3 regions of the Stenotrophomonas sp. 169 genome follow, and region 2 is predicted to be linked to each of the others. Evidence: predicted binding sites of a transcription regulator. Region 2 holds the regulator's gene; each other region holds the start of a gene.
What was found. Region 2 encodes FliA, which starts transcription of late flagellar genes. Its sites were predicted from a motif close to TAAAGTTTNNCNNNCNNNGGCCGATAA; they were not measured.
Positions count from the first base shown of each region.

Region 1: the regulator FliA is predicted to act here: its motif matches at 3,140-3,166, upstream of ICJ04_RS18500 (methyl-accepting chemotaxis protein).
Region 3: the regulator FliA is predicted to act here: its motif matches at 1,517-1,543, upstream of ICJ04_RS13860 (methyl-accepting chemotaxis protein).

Region 1 covers NZ_CP061204.1:2,013,583-2,018,597, forward strand. Annotated here, with positions in the region: gene ICJ04_RS08660 (M14 family metallocarboxypeptidase) at 1-673, shown strand, start outside; gene betT (choline BCCT transporter BetT) at 817-2,796, shown strand; gene ICJ04_RS18500 (methyl-accepting chemotaxis protein) at 3,199-5,015, shown strand, end outside.
Region 2 covers NZ_CP061204.1:2,320,421-2,325,435, reverse strand. Annotated here, with positions in the region: gene ICJ04_RS10010 (protein phosphatase CheZ) at 1-527, opposite strand, end outside; gene cheY (chemotaxis response regulator CheY) at 527-919, opposite strand; gene ICJ04_RS10000 (RNA polymerase sigma factor FliA) at 941-1,684, opposite strand; gene ICJ04_RS09995 (MinD/ParA family protein) at 1,681-2,568, opposite strand; gene flhF (flagellar biosynthesis protein FlhF) at 2,555-4,459, opposite strand; gene flhA (flagellar biosynthesis protein FlhA) at 4,610-5,015, opposite strand, start outside.
Region 3 covers NZ_CP061204.1:3,197,147-3,202,161, reverse strand. Annotated here, with positions in the region: gene ICJ04_RS13870 (hypothetical protein) at 1-327, shown strand, start outside; gene ICJ04_RS13865 (MDR family oxidoreductase) at 451-1,437, shown strand; gene ICJ04_RS13860 (methyl-accepting chemotaxis protein) at 1,664-3,430, shown strand; gene ICJ04_RS13855 (SDR family oxidoreductase) at 3,517-4,404, shown strand; gene ICJ04_RS13850 (LysR substrate-binding domain-containing protein) at 4,448-5,015, shown strand, end outside.

The DNA of each region.
Region 1 (5,015 bases), 310 kb from region 2:
CGTGCACGGCTATGAAACCAGTGGCGTGATGGGGGCACTTGAGTTTCTTGAGCAGCGCGCCGCCGACTACGCCGGCCGCATCAATCTGCTGGTGATTCCCTGCGTCAATCCGTGGGGCTATGAGCGCATCAACCGGTGGAACTTCGATGCGATCGACCCGAACCGCAATTTCCGCGCGGATGGCCCTGCACGTGAATCCACGGCGGTGGTCGAGCTGGTGGCACCGCTGAAGTCACAGTTCGTGCTGCACATCGACCTGCATGAGACCACGGACAGCGACGAGAGCGAGTTCCGCCCCGCGGTCGCTGCACGCGATGGCAAGCCCTTCGAGCCGGGCCTGATCCCCGATGGCTTCTATCTGGTGGATGACACCGAAAACCCGCAGCCGGCGTTCCAGCAGGCGGTGATCCGCGCGGTGGAGCAGGTCACCCACATCGCGCCGGCCGACGCCCAGGGCGAGATCATCGGCTCAAAGGTGGTGTCACACGGGGTGATCGAGTACCCGCTGGTGGCGCTGGGCCTGTGTGCGGGCATCACCGGGGCGCGTTTCACCACCACCACCGAGGTGTATCCGGACAGTCCGCGGGCGACCGCACAACAGTGCAACGACGCCCAGGTAACGGCGGTCACGGCGGCGTTGGACCACGCGCTCGGCCAGGTCGCCGGTGGGTGACGTACGGCAATGTGACGCAATTAACTGACGTAACCAGCCGAAACCGCGCCTAAAGCGCGGTTTTTGCCATTCTTCATGCAGAATCCATGGCAGCTCCGCCATCATGGTACGGATATCCCACTGATTCGGAGCAGGTCGCTTTCATGGAAGCACTGGAGCCACAACATACCCCGGTGCGGACCCTGCGGCCCGTCTTCGCCATCGCGTCGATCATCGTCGTGGCGTTCGCCGTCTTCGTCAGCGTGTACCCGCTCGGCGCGGGGCGCATGCTGCTGCAGGCGCAGGACTGGGCCTCGTCGAACGTAGGCTGGTACTACCTGCTGGCGATGACGCTGTACCTGGTCTTCGTCGTCGTCGCTGCGCTGTCGCCGTACGGCAACATCAAGCTGGGCGCTGACCATGACGAGCCGGAGTTCAGCTATCTGTCGTGGGCCGGCATGCTGTTCGCCGCCGGCATCAGCATCACCCTGTTCTTCTTCTGCGTGTCCGAGCCGCTGACCCACTTCATGCAGCCACCGCAGGGCGGCGGGCCGGCCGGAGAGGCCGGTGCACGCCAGGCCATGTCGGTGCTGTTCCTGCACTGGGGCCTGCACGGCTGGGGCGTGTTCGCCCTGGCGGCGATGGCGATGGCCTACTTCGCCTACCGGCACAACCTTCCGCTGGCCCTGCGCTCGGCGCTGTATCCGCTGATCGGCAACCGCATCAACGGGCCGATCGGCTATACCGTGGATGCCCTGGGGATCGTGGCCACGGTGTTCGGCTTGGGCGCGGACATGGGGTTCGGCGTGCTGCACCTCAATGCCGGCCTGTCGCACCTGTTCGATGTCCCGCATGCGCATTGGGTGCAGATCACCCTGGTCGTGGTGATGATGGGTGCCGCGGTCGCGGTGGCCGTGACCGGCGTGGAGAAGGGCGTCCGCCTGATGTCCAACGTCAACATGCTGCTGGCGATCGCGCTGGTGCTGTTCATGCTGTTTGCCGGGCCGACCCAGTACCTGCTCGGCACGTTGATGCAGAACGTCGGTGACTATCTGGGCAGCGTGGTCGGCAAGAGTTTCGATGTCTACGCCTACGGCGGACGACCCGGCTGGATGGGCAACTGGACGGTGTTCTACTGGGCGTGGTGGATCGGCTGGTCGCCGTTCGTGGGCCTGTTCATCGCGCGTATCTCGCGTGGCCGCACCATCCGCCAGTTCGTGTTCGGGGTGCTGCTGATTCCGCTGGGCTTCACGCTGGCGTGGCTGTCCATCTTCGGCAACAGCGCACTGGACCAGGTCCTGCATCACGGACAATCGCAGTTGGCGCAGTTGGCCATCGATGACCCGCCGACCGTACTGTACGCCCTGCTGGACACGTATCCGTGGAGCCGGGTGGTGATCGCGGTGACGGTGTTCGTGAGCTTCATCTTCTTCGTCACCTCGGCCGACTCCGGTGCGGTGGTGCTGTCGACCCTGTCCTCGCACGGGGGTGCGCCGGAAGACGATGGCCCACGCTGGCTGCGCGTGTTCTGGGGCGCAGTGACCGCCGTGGTCACCGCGGGCCTGCTGCTGGCCGGCAACATGGACGCCCTGAAGTCAGCGGTGGTGCTGGCTTCGCTGCCGTTCTCCGCCGTGCTGCTGCTGATGATGTGGGGGCTGATGCGGTCATTCGCCGATGAGGGCCATCGCAAGCGGGCGCTGCAGTACCGTGCCTCGCCGCTGGTCGGAGCCAGCAGGCACCATCAGGGTTGGCGCCAGCGGCTGGGGCAGGCGGTCAACTTCCCGGTGCGCGACCAGGTCTACCGCTTCATGGATGACGATGTGAAGCCGGCGATGGAGGATGTAGCCGAGCAGCTGCGCGGGCAGGGCTGGGACGTCTCGACCCGCTTCGACTCGGGTGACATGGAGCTGGCGGTGGACCACGGTGAGCAGCAGGATTTCCAGTACCGGGTCATCCTGACCGGCTACCGGGTACCGTCCTTCGCCTCGCACCAGGCACGCAACAGTCGCTACTACCGCGCCGAGGTGCACCTGTACGAAGGCAGCCAGGACTACGACCTGGTGGACTACAGCCGCGAGCAGATCATCAACGACATCATCAGCCAGTACGAGCGGCACGTGCAGTTCCTGCACCTGAGCCGCTGACGCGCCACGGGGTGCGGGGTGCGGGCAGGGCAGCGTGCCGCCGGGAGCGCCGCGCGGCGCGCTCGCCGAGCATGGCTCGGCGCTACCGCCCCCGGCGCGCGGTTCGCGCCACGATTCTGCGAGAGGCCGTTGTAGCGCCGAGCCATGCTCGGCGGGATGCCGGCAGCGCCGAAGCGGGAGGCCGTTGTAGCGCCGAGCCACGCTCGGCGAGATGCCGCCAGCGCCGAAGCGGGATGCCGTTGTAGCGCCGAGCCACGCTCGGCGGGATGCCGGCAGCGCCGAAGCGGGAGGCCGTTGTAGCGCCGAGCCACGCTCGGCGGGATGCCGGCAGCGCCGAAGATGGTCAAGAAAGTGCCACGCAGGTCGATAGAGAGGCTGTCCGCCCCCCTTCCGAGCCTCACGATGCGCGCCGTCTCCCCCTCACCCCGCTCCCCCCGCCGACCCAGCGTGGCCCGCCGCCTGATGCTGGGCACCGGCCTGCTGGCCCTGGCCTGCTTCGGCTTCACCGCCGTCATCAGCTACTGGCGCAGCAGTGATGCGCTGCTGGAAAGCGCCCAGGCACGGCTGAAGGACCTGTCCGGCCAGGAAGCGCAGCGCATCGCCGCCGAGATCGCAGTGGCTGCCGACACCGGCACGTCACTGGCCAACAGCTTCCGCGTGCAGCGCACCTTGGGCAGCCTGGACCGGACGGCCGCCGACGCGGTGATCCGGGCCCAGCTCGAGGCGCATCCGCAATGGCTCGGCATGGGCACGCTGTGGGAGCCGGACGCGTTCGATGGCAAGGATGCGGACTTCGTCGGCAGCGAGGGCCACGATGACAGCGGTCGCTTCATGACGTGGTGGGCCTGGCAGAGCGGTACCCTGGTGCGCGAACCGTTGAGGGACTACGAGAAGCCCGGTGACGGCGACTGGAACCTCAAGCCGCGCGAGACCCGCGCCCAGGCCGTGGTGGAGCCGTATTACTACCCCGTGGCCGGCAAAGACACCTTGATGACCACGGTGGCGACGCCGATCCTCGAAGGCGATCGCTATCTGGGTGTGGTGACCGTCGACTTCACCCTGGCCGCGCTGCAGGCGCGCATCGCCGCGATGCGCCCGATGGACGTGGGGCATGCCACGCTGCTGTCGCCGGCCGGTTCGGTGATGGCCAGCCGCAACGCAGCGGACGTCGGCAAGGTCCGCGACGATGCCGCCACCCGCGCGATGCTGGCCGCCGTGGCCAAGGGGGAAACGGTGAGCGGTGAGGTCGACTTCAATGGTGAAAAAGAGCTGCAGGTGTTCGTGCCGCTGCGCGTGGGCTCTGCGCCGCAGGTCTTCGCGCTGGGTATTTCGGTGCCTGCCTCGCACGTGATGGCGCAGGCCCGGGAACTGCTGTGGGTGATCGTGGCCGTGGGCCTGTTGTCGGCGTTGCTGCTGAGCGCCGCGCTGTATCTGTTGCTGCAGCGGCTGGTCTTGAAGCCGCTGGCGGAGGCGGAGCATGTCTCGGCGGCCGTTGCCGAAGGCAAGCTGGACAGCCGCATCAGCGTGGTGCGTGATGATGAAGTGGGGCGCCTGCTGGGCGCGATGGGCAGCATGCAGGACCAGCTGCGCGCCGTCATCACTGCCCAGTCGGAACTGGCCGAGCGGCATGATGAGGGACAGATCAGCTACCGGCTGGACGCGGCGGCATTCCCCGGTGAGTACGGTCGCATGATCGCCGGTACCAACGCGTTGGTGGCCGGCCACGTGGCGGTGCAGCAGCGCCTGGTGCAGGTGATGGCCTGCTACGCCGTGGGCGACATGAGTGCGGACATGGAAGACCTGCCGGGCGAGAAAGCACTGATCAGCGCTGCCATGCGCGATACCAAGGCCAACCTGCAGGCCATCAACACACAGATCCTGCAGTTGGCGCACGCCGCGGCGGCGGGTGACTTCACCCAGCGTGGCGATGCTTCGCGCTTCTCGCATGACTTCCGCGGCATGGTGGAAGGGCTCAACACCCTCATGCAGACCACTGACGCCAACCTGGCGGAGCTTTCGCGGCTGCTGCAGGCGATCGCCCGCGGTGACCTGACGGCGCGGATGGAGGGCGATTTCCACGGCGTCTTCGCGCAGATGCGCCGTGATGCAGATACCACGGTGGAACAGCTGACACGCATCGTCGGCGGCATCCAGCAGGCCAGTGCGATGATCAACACGGCGGCCGGCGAGATCGCGGCGGGCAACGATGACCTGTCGCA
Region 2 (5,015 bases):
TGCTGGCGCGATGCCTGCAGTTCCGGCGGCAGGCCCAGGGCACCGAAGCCTTCATGTACGCGACGCACGATGCCCACCACCCGGCGGATGATCTGGCCGGTCAGGTCCTGGTAACTCTGGGTCAGCGCGATCTCGGTCAGGTTGTGGCGGATACGCTCGAGTGCCTGCTGCTGCTCCAGTGCAGGCAGCGCCTCCTCGCCCAGGCGGGCGGTCAGGGCACGGCATTCCTCGGTCAGATCCAAGGTGCGGTGGGTGGCCTGCTCGGTCATCGTGACCACGTGGTCCAGGCGCGCACACGCATCGTCGAGCTCTTCGGCATCGGCGTCGTGGCCCACGGTGGGCAGTTCTCCCAGCGCCTGGCCCAGCTCGCGGGCCAACCGTGACAGGCCGGCCATCATCGGCTGGGTGCGTGCCGCCGCCAGCGCATCGATCTGCACACGCCAGCCGGCTTCATCGCCGGTTTCCAGTGCGGCCAATGCTTCCTGCAGGCGCTGCACCAGCCACGCCTTGTCCATGGCGACGTCCATCAAGCGCTCGCCGCCAGGCGTTCGAAGATCTTGCCCAGTTTTTCCTGCAGCGTCTGTGCGGTGAAGGGCTTGATGATGTAGCCGTTCACGCCGGCCTGTGCCGCCTCGATGATCTGCTCGCGCTTGGCTTCGGCGGTCACCATCAGCACCGGCAGGGTCTTCAGCTTGGCGTCGGCACGGATGGCCTTCAGCAGCTCGATGCCGGTCATGACCGGCATGTTCCAGTCGGTCACCACGAAGTCGAAGGACTGGCTCTGCAGCAACGCCAGCGCGGCATGCCCATCCTCGGCCTCGGCGGTGTTGCTGAAGCCCAGGTCGCCCAGCAGGTTCTTGACGATGCGACGCATGGTCGAGAAATCGTCGACGATCAGGATGCGCATGTTCTTGTTCAAAGCTTCATTCCTCTTGGGTACTTATGCTTCCAGGCCCGCGTCAACGGCCTCGAAGGCTTTCAGTCGGCCACGCAGGCGCAATACCGCCTGGCCATGGATCTGGCAGACCCGCGACTCGCTCACACCGAGCACTGCGCCGATCTCTTTAAGGTTCAATTCCTGTTCGTAGTACAGCGACAGCACCAGCTGTTCGCGCTCGGGCAGGTGGCCGATGGCCTTGCCCAGCTCGCTGCCGAACTGGCTGCGCTCCAGCACCTGCTGCGGGGTGGGTCCGCCTTGGGCGACGGTATCCAGCTCGCCCTGGTCTTCGATGCGCGATTCCAGGCTCAGCACCTGGCCGCGCGAGGCATCTTCCATCAGCCGGAGGTATTCCGGCAGCGGGATGTCCATCGCCGCGGCCACTTCGGTGGCCGATGCGGCGCGACCTGTGGTCTGCTCCAGGCGACGGATGGTCGAGGCGGCATCGCGGGCGCGGCGGTGCACCGAGCGCGGCACCCAGTCGCCGCGACGGATCTCATCGATCATCGAACCGCGGATGCGGATCGAAGCATAGGTTTCAAACGAGGCCCCCTGGTCGGCGTCGTAGCTGCGCGACGCTTCCATCAGGCCCATCATGCCGGCCTGGATCAGGTCATCGATTTCGACGCTGGCGGGCAGTCGCGCGGCCAGGTGGTGGGCGATGCGCCGCACCAGGTCCGAATGCTGCGCGATGCACTCGGTTGCGGCCGTGCGCTGCACCTCGCGGTATTGAGCGGCGCCTTTCATGCCACCACCCCCCGCTGCTTGAGGATGCGTTCGAGGAAGAACTCCACGCCACCGCGCGGCTCCGTCGGTGCCTGCCAGCGCGCGGTGCGGCGGGCGATCTCGTTGATCGCCAGCGCCGACGGGCTGGACGGATAGGCTTTCACCACCGGCTGCTGGCGCTGCACGGACATGCGCAGCCAGTCATCCTGCGGCACGCAGCCGAGGTAGTTCAACGAGACATCGGCGAGGAATTTCTCGCAGACCCGGCTGAGTTTTTCATACAGCACGCGCCCTTCGTTGGGGTCGCGCACCATGTTGGCCACCACCTGGATGCGATCCACGCCGCGTTCGCGCGACAACACCTTGATCAGCGCGTAGGCATCGGTGATCGAGGCCGGCTCATCGCAGACCACCACCACGGTGTCCTGCGCGGCCTGGCAGAAGGTCAGCACGCCGTCGGTGATGCCGGCGGCCGTGTCGACCACCATCACGTCCAGGTCGCGCTCCAGCTCGGAGAACACGTTGACCAGGCCGACGTGCTCGGCCGGTGCCAGCTCGGCCATGTGCCGCCGACCGGATGCAGCCGGAACCACCAGCACGCCGTTGGGGCCCTCGATGATGACTTCTTCCAGCGTGCAGCGCCCGGCAATCAGGTCGGCCAGGGTGAACTCCGGCTTCAGGCCGAGGATCACGTCGATGTTGGCCAGGCCGAGGTCGGCATCCAGCAGCAGCGTGCGTTTGCCCATGCCAGCGAGCGCCACGGCCATGTTGGCCGAAACGTTCGTCTTGCCCACGCCGCCCTTGCCGCCGGTGACGGCGATGGTGCGGACCGGGCCCAGCGGCTGGCTGCGGGTGGCCGACAACGGGAAGGTCGTGGTCAGCTTGGCGTATTCACGCGACTGCATGGTTCAACTCCGGGTTGCAGGGCATATCGGCCGCGCGGCGCAAATCTTCAAGGCGAAGTACAAGATTGGCCGCACTGGCCCGGTGCAGGTCTTCAGGAACGTCCTGGCCATCGGTCACCCAGGTGATCGGCAGGCGGTGGTCGACGGCGACCGACAGGGCCGTACCGAAGCGACCGGTCTCGTCCAGCTTGCTCAGCACGACGCCCTGCAGGTTGGCGGCGCTGAAGCGGCGCACCACTTCGTCCATGTCGCCGAAGCTGGTGTTGGCCGGCAGCACCAGCAGGGTGCTGACCTTCGGCGCGGCACGCAGCCACTGCAGCTGCGAGGCCAGGGTGCGGTCGCGCGGGCCGACGCCTGCGGTGTCGATCAGCACCAGCTTGTAGTCCTTCAGGCGTTCCAGCAACTGATCCAGGTCGGTGCCGCTGCTGGCCTCGTGCACGGCGATGCCGAGCTGGCGGCCGAAGCCGTACAGCTGCTCGCGGGCGCCGATACGGGTGGTGTCAGTGGTGACCAGGGCGACATCGCGCGGGGCGTGGCTTTCGGCAAAGCGCGAGGCAAGCTTGGCGATGGTGGTGGTCTTGCCGGCTCCGGTGGGGCCGACCAGCGCGATCACACCGCCTGCTTCCAGCGGGTCGACCGGCGAGATCGGCAGCTTGCGCGAGAGCAGGCCCAGCATCAGGCCGCGACCGCGGTGGGCTTCGGTCTCCAGCGGGATCTGCAGCACCACGTCGCGGGCGATGCCGGCATCGAAGCCATATTCGTCCATCAGGTCCAGCGCGGCGGCGCGCACGGGATTGCCGCGCAGGCGCTCATCGGTGAAGCGGTGCATTTCGCGTTCGATCACCTGGCGCATGCCGGCGACTTCGTTGCGCAGGTGGCGCATCTCTTCGTCGTCGCGGGCGATGACGGTGAGGGTCGGCGGGGCGACGATGGGTCGCGCCGGTTGTACGGCCTCGGCGACCTGCAGGGCCGGCAGGGTGTCCGCCGAGCGTGGCTCGGCGCTACCGGAGGTCGGCGCCGGCAAGGTGTCCAGGGCGGCAGGCGGCTGCGGGGCCGCGGAGATGTCCAGGGCGGCAGGCGGCTGCGGGGCCGCGGAGATGTCCAGGGCGGCAGGCGGCTGCGGCGTCGAGAGTGTGTCCGCGGCGGCGGGGGTCTGCGGCGCCGGGAGGGTGTCCGCCGAGGGTGGCTCGGCGCTACCGATCATCGGCATCTGCGCAGCGAAGGCCATCGGCAGCGGCGGCGGCAGCACGGTCGGGGGGCGGATGACCGGCGCGGCAACGACCGGCGGCTCGGTGGCGAAGGCTTCGTCTTCCACCCAGGCGCGCGGCAGCGGCGGCAGTGGGCGCGGTGCGGTGGCCTGCTGGCGCGGTTCGGGCTGTGCGTGTTCGAACGGGGCAAAGATCTGCTCCGGCAGCGCCGGTTCGTTGACACGCTGCGGCGCTTCGCGGTGCAGCGCACCGCCGGCGGCACGGGCCAGGGTCGCCGCGAATCCTTCGCTGCCGCGCTGCATGACGATCTCATCGCTGCTGTTCAACGTACGCCCCGTCGCGCCCACCGCTGCGCGTGCCAGGGCCGCAACGGCCGACGTGGTCGCCGCCACCGGTTCGATCTCGGCGACCGGCTCGCGGCGACGGGTCATCGCGGCGATCATCGCGTCGGCGGCGGTGCGCGGACGCGGCGCCGGTGCGGCTGCCTGTACGGGTGCACTGTCCTTGCGGGCGGTTTCCAGTGCACGCTGCACCACGCTCTCGTCGTAATGCGCGGCCGCCACGATTTCGACGCCTTCCTCGATCCGCCGGTTGGACAGGATGACCGCATCCGGTCCATGTTCCTTGCGGACCAGGTTCATGGCCGATCGCATGTCGGCGGCGACGAAGCGTTTGATTTTCATGCTGGGGTACCGGGACGGAGTCGGTTCGGTGGCAGGGGATCGCGATTGTTCGGTGGTCTGCACGGTGCGGGGTCCCCTTGGAAAATGGTTGGATCACTACGGTGGCGGCGGCGCTGCTGCCGGTTTCCCGGCGCCGGTGGAGGCCTGCGGTCAGCTGATCGTGCCGACCAGCTTCAACCGCTTGTCTTCCGGCACCTCGCTGTACGCCAGCACCGACAGCGATGGAACGCTGTGACGGACCAGGCGTGCCAGCGCGGCACGGACCGGGCCCGGTACCAGCACCACGGCGGGCTCGTTGCGGGCTTCCTGCTTGCTGACACAGTCGGCAAGACTCTGGTGCAGCCGTTCGGCGAGTCCGGGTTCCAGCGCAGCGCCGTTACCCTGCGTGGACTCCTGCAAGACGCGTTCCAATTGCGGGTTGAGGGTGAACACCGGCAGCTCGGCGGACATGCCGGCGATCTCCTGCACGATGAAACGGCCCAGCGTGTTGCGCACTGCCGCGGTGAGCACGGTCGGGTCCTGGCTGGACGGTGCGGTTTCCACCAGCGACTCGGCG
Region 3 (5,015 bases), 880 kb from region 2:
TCGCAGGCGTTCTACACCGCGTTGGGGTGCGTGTTGGAGTGGTCCAGTGCGGACCTGGTGCTGTTCAGGCTAGGCGAATCGCGTTTCTACGTGCAGGGACACTACGCCAAGGAATGGGCCGAGAACACCATGCTCCACGTGTCGGTCGAGGACGCTTCGGCTTGTTTCACTGCGGTGCGGGATGTCTTGGCTACCGGCGCGTTTCCCAAGGCAAGGGTCGCGCCGCCGAGGGCTGAGCCTTACGGGGCGGTGGTGACCTACGTGTGGGACCCGGCGGGCGTGCTGCTGCATCTCGCGCAATGGGACGACGCGGTAACAGGGGGATAACGCCGCGCACTGCACGCTCTGGGGTGGGCGTACTGTACGTGCCGGCCAGGCGAATCCCGTCGTTTCTGCTCAGTCCAGCGGGCAGTCGCCCTCTCGTCTGGTCCCACATCTCCGGAGATCCCCATGCGTTTCAGAGCGCTGCTTGCCAGCCAACACAACGACACCATCAACACTGAAATCGTCGATCTACAGGACCACGACCTGATGCCCGGTGACGTCACCGTTGCCGTGGAGTATTCGACGGTCAATTACAAAGATGCGCTGGCCCTGAGTGGACGGTCCCCGGTGATCCGTAAGTTCCCGTTGATTCCCGGCATCGACCTGGCGGGCATCGTGGAGAGCTCCGGCCATGCCGGTTTCTCGGCGGGTGACCGCGTACTGGTCAACGGCTGGGGATTGAGCCAGACCCACCATGGCGGTTTTTCACAGAAAGCGCGCGTACCCGGGGAATGGTTGGTCAAGGTCCCCGAGGCATTTTCCACGCAGGATGCGATGGCGATCGGAACGGCCGGCTATACGGCGATGCTGTCCGTGCTGGCGCTGGAACACGGTGGATTGACGCCCGACCACGGCGACGTGCTGGTGACGGGGGCGAATGGCGGGGCCGGGTCCATCGCGATCGCGCTGTTGTCCCGGCTCGGTTATCGCGTCGTGGCGTCGACAGGGCGCCTGCAGGAAGCGGAGTATCTGAAGGAACTCGGTGCCGCTGAGATCATCGACCGCGCCACGCTGTCGGCGCCGGGAGCGCCCATCGCGAAGGAGCGCTGGGCCGGCGCCATTGATGCCGTTGGCAGCCATACGCTTGCCAATGTGCTGGCCCAGATCCGCTATCGCGGCGTCGTGGCGGCGTTCGGGCTGGCGCAGGGGGCGGATCTACCAGGTTCGGTGTTGCCCTTCATCCTGCGCAATGTGACCTTGGCTGGCATCGACTCGGTCAATGCGCCGTACGCCGCGCGCGAGCAGGCCTGGGCGCGACTGGCCACGGATCTGGACCTGCACAAGCTTGCCCGCACCACCCGGATGATCGGCCTGGCGGACGTTCCCGGACTGGCGGCGGACGTGTTGCAAGGGCGCGTGCAGGGCCGCACGGTGGTCGACGTCAACGCGTAAGGGGCGGAACAGGGCATGCAGTGAGAAACTGATTTCTCGGATATCTCGATAATCGTGACCGGGGTCTCAAAGTTAATCCTCAAGGTAATCTGCGAACTGCCGTTACAAACTTCGCAGCATTCTGCTCTCCCTGCTGCGGCCTTCGTTCGTCCCCACGCCACCGCGTCGCCCTGCCGTGTATCTGCACGGCCCAGCCCTTCAGCCTGTTGGACCCGAGGACCCTGCAATGCCCAGCCCATCTGTCGGTACCCGGGTACCCGCACGCCTCTCTGCCTTTCTGTTTCGACCGTCCGCCACCCGGCACGCGGCGGCGGACGCGGCGGCGCGCAGGGACCAGGACCTGCAGGCGCAGGTCGATGCACTGCACCGGGTACAGGCGGTCATCGAGTTCGGGTTGGATGGCACCGTGCTGAAAGCCAACGCCAACGTGCTGGCGACCCTCGGCTACACGATGGAAGAGATCCAGGGCCGGCACCATTCCATGTTCATGGAGCCGGAGCAGGCGCGCAGTGCAGCGTACAAAGCCTTCTGGGAGAAGCTGGGCCGTGGCGACGTCGATACGGGTCAGTACAGGCGGGTGGGCAAAGGCGGGCGTGAAATATGGATCCAGGCGTCCTACAACCCGGTCTTCGACAGCAAGGGCGCGCCCTGCAAAGTGGTGAAGTTCGCCACTGACATCACGGAAGAACGGCAACGTGCCGCAGATGTCGCGGGCCAGCTTGCCGCGATCAACAAATCGCAGGCGGTCATCGAGTTCAGCCTGGACGGGCGTATCGAGACCGCCAACGAGAACTTCCTGGAGACCACGGGCTACTCGCTCGATGAGATACGCGGCAAACATCATTCCATGTTCGCCGACCCCGTTTATGCCCAGAGTGCCGAATACCGCCAGTTCTGGGAGAAACTCGGGCGCGGCGAATACGATGCGGGACGCTATCGTCGGTTTGGCAAGGGCGGCCGTGAGGTGTGGATCCAGGCCTCGTACAACCCGATCCATGACATGGATGGGCGGCCGTTCAAGGTGGTCAAGTACGCAAGCGATATCACGGCGCAGGTGATGGAGTCACAGGCACTGCAGCAGGCGGTGGACCAGACGCGGGACGTGGTCGCTGCCGCGCAGGGCGGTGACCTGAGTCGCCGCATCGACCTCAACGGCAAGCGCGGCGCGATCGGCGAGCTTTGCCAAGGGATCAACCTGCTGGTGGAGTCGATAGCCGGCATGATCGGGCGGATCAAGGCGTCCGCGGATGCGGTCGCGATGGGCGCAGGCGAGATCGCGGAAGGCAACGATGACCTGGCACGGCGAACCGAGCAGCAGGCAGCGTCGCTGGAGGAAACCGCCGTATCGATGCAGGGCCTGACCGCGGCCGTGCGGCAGACCGCAGACAGCGCACAGCAGGCCAGCGAGTTGGCCGGCGCGACGGTGCGGGTGGCCGAACAGGGCGGTCAAGCTGTGCATGACGTGGTCTCGACCATGTCGCTGATCGCGGCGTCTTCGCATCGCATCGGCGACATCATCGGCGTGATCGACGGCATCGCGTTCCAGACCAATATCCTGGCATTGAATGCTGCAGTAGAAGCGGCGCGTGCTGGCGAGCACGGGCGTGGATTCGCCGTGGTTGCATCGGAGATCCGGTCGTTGTCGCAGCGGTCGGCTACCGCCGCCAGCGAGATCAAACAGATCATCAGCGATTCGGTCGGCAAGGTCGGCGCCGGCAGCACGCTGGCGCAGGGGGCAGAGCGCACGATGGACGACATCGTCCAGAGCGTGCGGCGGGTCAACGATCTGATCCGCGGCATCAGCGCGGCCGCTCAACACCAGAGCGAAAGCATCGTGCAGATCAACCAGGCGGTGGATCACATCGACGAGGGAACCCAGCAGAACGCGGCCCTGGTCGAGGAGGCATCCGCGGCCGCGCGCAGCATGGAAGAACAGGCAACGCAGCTGCTGGGCACCGTGGCCGCGTTCCGCACCGAGGCATTGTCCCGCTAGCGCGGGCAGCGTTGATACGTGTTGGGTATCACTGCTGGCAGACAACGGTATTGGCCGTTGTTCATCCGGTCGTTCAGGCTGGACGCATGCATACCCCTGTTTCTTTCCAAGGCCAGGTTGGCCTCATCACCGGCGCCGCAGGCGGCCTTGGGCTCGCTTACGCGCGTTTGCTGGCGGGTCGTGGCGCAACGGTCGCGATGCACGATGTAGGTGCCGATACCGATGGCAGAGGCCTCGATGCGACCCGCATCTCCCGCGCAGCGGAGCAGTTGCAGGCGCAAGGTCGCACGGTCAGCAGTCACTGCCTGCCCATCAACACGCGCGCGCAGTGCCACGCACTGGTCGACGACGTGCTGCAGCAGCACGGGCGCCTGGACTTCCTGATCCACAACGCGGGCTGGGTGGCCTACCAGCCGGTGCAGGACGTAGACGAAGCGCAGCTGGAGCACACGCTGCTTATCGCGGCCAAGGCGCCGCTGTGGTTGGCTCAGGCGGCATGGCCAAGCATGCGCGCCAATGGAGGAGGGCGCATCGTGGTGACGACCTCTGATCGGGCGTTGTATCCGCAGCATGTGCAGCAGGGGCTGATCAGCTATGCGATGGCAAAGATGGCCGCTGTCGGACTGGTCAACGTGCTGGCCGCCGAAGGGGGTGCGGACAACATCGTGGTCAACGCGATATCGCCGGTAGCGAAGACACGCATGTGGGGGCACCAGGGCGAGCCTGATGAGCTGCATCCCGATGCGGTGGCAACGGGCGTTGCGTGGCTGGTGTCCACCCGTTGCACGGAAGGCGGCTGGATCCTGCGTGCAAGCAACGGGCAGTTCCATGCCACGCGCGCAGGCGAAGCGGCCGGCGTGGATTATCCGCGCGATCTGAAGGCGGTCGCGGTCGACACGGTTGAAGGATTCAATGCCGCGTGGTCACGCATCGCGTTGACCAACACCGAGTCGCGCTCGACGCATTCCGGCTGAGCGCTGCTGCTACCCTGAGTGCCTTGTCTGCAAGGCGACCGCCATGATCGATCTCCGTCTGCTGCGCCAGTTCGTGGCCGTGGCAGAAGAGCTGCACTTCCATCGTGCCGCGGCGCGCCTGCACATGTCCCAGCCACCCCTCACCGCCGCGGTCCGCCGCCTCGAAGAGCACTTGGGTGCCATGCTGGTGTTGCGCGGACACAGGACACTTGGGCTTACGGCTGCCGGGAAAGTGCTGCTCGTCGAAGCACGACGCACCTTGCAGCAGGCCGACCATGCTCTCGCTGCGACCCGCGAAGCGGCAGCGGGGCGCACCGGCGTGGTGCGCGTGGCGTATGTCGGCAGTGCGCTGTACGGCAGCCTGCCGCAGCGGATCCGATGCTTCCGGCGAAGCCATCCGGGCGTGCGCCTGGAGCTGCGCGAGGCGACCTCATTCCAGCAACAGACGATGCTGCGCCAAGGACAGATCGATGTCGGCATCCTTATCCCGCCGCTTCCCTCTTCCGCAGATCTGCGGCTGCACGCGTTCGACAGCGACACGTTGGCGATCGCACTGCCCCGCGATCATCCACTCGCCACCCGCGCCTCATTGCAGGTGGCCGACCTTGCCA